One region of the Paenibacillus larvae subsp. larvae genome, then DNA from elsewhere that is predicted to be linked to it. Evidence: riboswitches for the same ligand, from Rfam matches in the RefSeq annotation. Region 1 holds a riboswitch; the other holds the start of a gene.
The links. Region 1 has a riboswitch for magnesium ahead of mgtA (magnesium-translocating P-type ATPase). Riboswitches for the same ligand answer to the same signal wherever they lie in the genome.
Positions count from the first base shown of each region.

Region 1 (3,078 bases):
TAGAATACTGCTTCCGATGAGGCCGGTCGGCATATTGATAGACCTCCCTCATTAAATAAGGCACCATGGAAATAAAACCGGCAACTGTGCCGAGCAGTAGGGCACCAATGAGAACACCCGAGATATACCTTTTGTTCCGGAACAGGAACGGTTCAAGAAAAGGTTCACGCTGCCTGCGGGTATGACAGGCGAGGAGAACGAACCAAACTATACTTGAAGCCAGATATACCCAATGGTACATTGTCGTGAATAACGCAAATGAAAGAATGCCGACGGATACCAGGCGTGACATAACAGGCCGATGACCGAACCAAAACCGTAGGTCAACATACCGAATTGCAGCATTTTTTTGATACCGGAACGAATCCGGGAATACGTATTTTATTTTGTTGTTGCACTTTCATTTAACCCCTTTAAAATGCGGGGAAAGTGCAGTTTACAGGGTCAATTATGTGTGTTCCCCTATAGATTGTACCCTTTCAGGTTTGTTTTGCCGCATGTTTACACGCCTCCATAGATCAAGTTGCTTTTAGTTTAACACAGCGGGGCCATTTACTGTAAACCCCTTTGTTTTCATTCGAACAGACTCTTTAATATTTTTCCTGATGATTATCCGGAAGACAAAAAATAAAGAAAAAAACCATTGACAATTATACAGGTCTCTATTACAATGCAGAAAGAACTTCATAAGACCTCGTTAGGTGAGGCTCCTATGCAAATACAGGCCACTGCCCAGAAATATCGAAAGATGCCCATGGGTAGAACAGGGATTGCCGGATTAAGGCTTTTCATAATGTGGCTAAGGGAAGGATACCTTCTCTTTACGTTGCATAGTGCCAAAACTCAACCAGGGGGAACGGCAGCTATTTTTGCGTGCGAATTCTATACCCCTGGTCTGAACCAGGGGTTTTCTGGTTGTTCAGATTTTCAGAGCCGTTTTGTTTAAGTGATTAATCATGAGACTTATGACTTGAATTTAAAGGGGGGAGAAACCATGGACGGGAGTCCAAGCAGGCAAACGATAATGATAGACAGATACAGGTCCTGGTCAAAGAGAGCGGATCGGTTCTTTTTATTGCAGATGGAATACCCGTTGACACGGATGACTCCTTCCTTATGGCAAGGGTTATTTGAGTATGCACTTCTGAGTAAAGAGAAACCATAAAGATCCGGCAGCTCCTCCTGATACAGGGGGATTTTTTTTGTGGTTTTTTTTGAAAGGAGAGAGAACAACATGACCTTTTTCGGTAACAAACAATGCCAAACGGATTTGAACAACAAAAAAATCAGCGATCATCTGATAGAAATGTTTATTTGCCACGAGGAAGATTTGCTGGAACAGTACAGGACCAGCAGAATAAGCGGATTAACGGAGAAGGAAGCGGTAAAACGTCTTAAAGAATACGGCCCCAATCATATCACCCATGAAAAGTTGCCGGCCTGGTACATTCAACTACTGTCCTGCTTTAAGAATCCGTTTATACTCATTCTTCTCGGATTGGCTTTGTTTTCTTATCTGACAGATGACATTGAAGCCGTGCTGATTATAAGTACGATGGTCACCATTAGCGTTCTCATTACGTTTACCCAGGAATTCCGCTCGATGCGGATGGCAGAGAAACTGAAAGAAATGGTGAAAACGACAGTAACCGTCATGCGAAACGGAGAATACCGGGAAATAAATATGGAAGAACTTGTTCCCGGCGACAGGATTCGTTTATCTGCCGGGGATTTGGTTCCGGCTGATGTCCGGCTGCTGGCAGCCAAAGATCTATCTGTAGGAGAATCAGTTCTTACAGGAGAATCAATGCCTGTGGAAAAACGGGATATTCCTAATGGCGGATTAATCAAAGCAAAGCGAAAACTGCTGGAAAAAGCAAACGCACTAGAACTTGATAACATGTGTTACATGGGAACGAATGTGAACAGCGGCACAGCTGAGGCTTTGGTCGTAGCAACGGGAAGTTCCACTTATTTCGGTTCCATGGCAGGGACATTGACTGCAAAAAGACCTCTTACCAGCTTTGACCGGGGTGTTACCAGCATTACGTATATTTTGATTCGTTTTATGCTTATTATGGTTCCGATTATCTTTTTCATCAATGGTTTTACCAAGGGTGACTGGTGGGAAGCCATGTTTTTCGGTTTGTCTGTGGCGGTTGGATTGACGCCGGAAATGCTGCCGGTAATTGTTACCGCCAACCTGGCTAAAGGCGCTAATACGATGTCCAAACATAAAGTGGTAGTCAAGAAGCTGAATGCCATTCAAAATTTAGGGGCCATGGATATCCTCTGTACGGATAAGACCGGTACCCTCACTAGAGACAAAATCATTTTAGAGACTTATCAGGATATAAACGGGAACGAAAATAAAGAGGTACTGACCTACGCTTATCTCAATAGTTTCCATCAAACCGGATTAAAAAATCTGCTCGATGTTGCTGTGCTGGAGCATGCAGAGTTAACAGAAGTTTTGGGATCTGAAAAATACTATACCAAAGTGGACGAAATTCCTTTTGATTTTCACCGCCGCAGAATGTCTGTAGTGGTGAGTAAGCAGGGGAATGGGCATGTGCTCATTTGTAAAGGTGCCGTGGAAGAGATGCTCAGCATATGTACACATGCCTACAATGACGGAAAAGCGGTAGAGTTTACGGAGGAACTATCCCTTACTGTCCAAAACAAGGTACGGCAGATGAATGCGGATGGACTAAGGGTTGTGGGTGTAGCTGTGAAGCATGCAGCCGGAAACCGGGAAGTTTACGGCATCCAGGATGAGCAGGATTTGGTTCTGGTCGGAATGATCGGGTTCCTGGACCCGCCGAAAGAGAGTTCTGCAGATGCTATCAGGGCCCTTAGGGAAAATGGTGTGACAGTAAAAGTGCTGACAGGTGATAACGCGGAAGTCACACGCAAAGTTTGTCAGGATGTCGGTATAGAAGTGAAAGATATTATACTGGGTACAGATCTGATTGGATTAACCGGCTCCCAGCTGGCGGAAAAAGCGGAGAAGTATAACGTGTTCGCGAAGTTGAACCCGCATCAGAAGTCAGAGCTGGTCCGCGCGCTGCAAAGCAA
Region 1 is NZ_CP019687.1:862,635-865,712, forward strand. Features, by position in the region: gene BXP28_RS04590 (MFS transporter) at 1-292, opposite strand, end outside; M-box (ykoK) riboswitch at 687-862, shown strand; gene mgtA (magnesium-translocating P-type ATPase) at 1,235-3,078, shown strand, end outside.

Region 2 (3,078 bases), 280 kb from region 1:
GCCTTTCCGTACCAGGGTGTCCGAAGCTCGCCCGCCGATAATCCTGCTATTTCATTTCCCTATGAAAAAGAACTGGAAATAGCTCTTTATACTATGGATAAAAGCCGTGCTCTTCAAGTTCTGGAATCTGTATGGAGAGATAGTCAGAGCATGCTGAACGGATTGGAAGCTGTCCATGAGCAGGTGATGTATTTCTCCAGTTTCTTAATCCGGTTCATTCATAAGCAAGGATGGCGGATTCAAGAAGTAGTAGGGAAACATGCGGTCTTTTTTCAAAATATTCATCTTCTGAAAACACCCGATCATATTTATAATTGGCTTGAGGACTCCATTCGCAGCATTGTGGCCTACGGACATAGTCAAGGGAAAACCGTACGTCACCAGACGGTAAAAACCATCCTTGAACTAGTAGAGAGGGAGATAGACCAGGATCTGACTTTGGATACGGTGGCGGACAGACTGTATGTGAATGCTTCTTATCTTAGCCGCCTGTTTAAGCAGGAAACGGGCAAAACCTTTACCCAGCATGTGCTGGGGAGAAAGATGGAGCAGGCAAGAATGTGTCTGATGGAAGGCTGCCAAGTTCAGGAAACGGCCTATCAGCTTGGTTATAAGGATGTGAGTTATTTTATCAAGGTATTCCGTAAGTATTGGGGGACGACACCCGGATGTATCAAGGCATAGCCTTGGAAGACAAAAGTCACAAAAAAAGTAATGAAACCCCTATCAGTTGTAATAGGCTGATCGAGAGGATTCTTCCTTAGTGAATTACATGTTGATAGACGGGAGCAGACGTTATTTATATGAGAAAAGCCCTGTTGGAGGAGCTTCTCGGCGATTTGGCGGATGCCGGACAAAAAGGGAACAGGGATTCAGGTTAACGGCAAGCAGGTCTCCGTTCTGGCGAACCCGAAGGGGAAGTGACTTGAAATAGGTATTTCGTTTCAGTAAAATAGTATCTAATGCATGATAGTATAAAAAACAAAAGATATCCTCGTTAGGTGAGGCTCCTATACAAACAAAAGCCACTGCCCGGAAATATCGAGAGATACCTACGGGTAGAACAGAAATTGTCGGATTAAGGCTTTTTCTAAGGTGGCTAAGAGATGCTTCTACTCTTTACGTTGTATAGTGCTAAAACCAGACCAGGGGGAACGGACAGGCTTTTTTGTGTACCTCTGGAGTTTTTCCGGGGGTTTTTTGATGAAAAGAGGAGGAATAGCTATGAAAGGTCACTCGTGTAATAGCGCTAATCATATTCGGAAATCCGCCGGGAGGGAAAGTTTTGTTTGTCCCGATATTCTTCAAGCTCTAACCCATCATGCCCTTGTTTTAACAGGTAATGCGGAAAGTATGATTTGTTCTTAAATAACGGTGACAAGTCCGAATAAAGCAGGAAAACTCCGCCAAACGGATGGGAGTTTTTTGTTGCCTACAATCATTTGTACAGAGATGAGGGTTACACCATGATTCGCAAATTGAAAAAAATTGATCCTGTCATTATGTTCATTCTCGGTTGTTTTATTTTTTTTAGCACGCTTGTCATTTATAGTGCTGCTACCGGGGGCAATTTTGGTAATCTGCACATAAATAACATAATTTTATATGCTGCATCTTTTATTCCTTTTATTGTAGTTGCCTTTACAGATTACCGGATTATCATCCATTCTTTTTCTTATTTGTTTTATACTATCGGAATTGGACTTTTGCTTTTAGTTCAGGTAATGGGACAATCTATAAATGGTTCAAAACGGTGGATCGGAATCGGGAGTTTTCAGTTTCAGCCATCCGAACTTATGAAAATACTACTAATACTTGTGCTGGCTCATGTTTTGAGCAGGAGGGAAGGGCAGCCATTAAGGTTTATTAAGGATATTATCCCCCTAGGAGTCCTGGCTATTATCCCTTTTTACCAGATATTCAAGCAGCCCGATCTTGGAACGGCGTTAGTCCTGGTTTCTATTTGTTTAGGAATGATTTGGATAGGAAATTTAAAGGTGGCACACCTGGCTTTAGGGGCAGCTCTTTTAACCGTGATCATCAGCGGCATCATCCTTCTACATTCAAGCAACCCGGAATTGTTGTCCAAATTCGTAAAACCCCATCAAATGGATCGTATTCAAACCTTTTTAGATCCTTCCAGTAATCCAGATAAGAGCTGGCATGTTCGCAATTCTATCATAGCAATAGGAACAGGTGAACTGTATGGGAAAGGGTATCTACAGGGCAGCTACGTTCAGGGAGGATTCGTTCCCTATGATTATTCAGATTCTATTTTTGTAGTCATAGGAGAGGAGTTTGGATTTGTAGGTTCATCGATCCTTTTAATGCTTTACATGATTTTCATCTACAGGATGATCCAGATTGCCATACAATGTAAGGATCTCTCCGGTACTTACTTGATAGTAGGTATTATTTCCATGTTCACATTTCAAATATTTGAGAATATAGCAATGCACATTGGTATACTTCCATTAACGGGCATATCCCTTCCTTTCATTAGTTATGGTGGCAGTTCCCTGTTTACCAATATGATTGCAATGGGATTAGTAATGAGCGTAAGGATTCACCATGATCAGCCTCTATTATGGGAGGGTTTCCGTTTACGAAGACTCCTCGGATAATCGGTTGCGCACCATTTGGACGGCGATGGCATCATCCAGATAACCAATAGGGAAGACGTAATCGGGAATAATGTCAGCGGACAAAATAAAATAAAGCAGAGCACTGCCCGCAATTGCCCTTGTATCTTGCGAAACTTCCCGGGAACAAAATAATTCGTGCATCTGCCTTAATTCGTCTATGAACGGCCCCGAACCATTGACTTTCTCTACTTTTGAGGAGAATTCATTATGGATAACCCGCTGGCCTTCTTCCGTTAAGGCATACTGCTCGTATTTAAAAAGTTCCTTCTGAACGAGTTCGGTTGTAAGCTCATAATCAAAGAAATTAGAGGACTGAAGCACTTCCTTAATTCTGTTAATGGAAGTATGGATTCCAATTTCTGTACTGGTCTTATTAGTTCCAACATCATAACCGGCAGCTTGGAATAACCGTTCTACAGGGACTCCAAGATGC
Region 2 is NZ_CP019687.1:1,142,288-1,145,365, reverse strand. Features, by position in the region: gene BXP28_RS05740 (response regulator transcription factor) at 1-684, shown strand, start outside; M-box (ykoK) riboswitch at 987-1,159, shown strand; gene rodA (rod shape-determining protein RodA) at 1,467-2,624, shown strand; gene BXP28_RS05730 (DUF1232 domain-containing protein) at 2,604-3,078, opposite strand, start outside.
Region 2: linked by a shared signal. The riboswitch ahead of rodA (rod shape-determining protein RodA) and the one ahead of mgtA (magnesium-translocating P-type ATPase) in region 1 are both predicted to bind magnesium.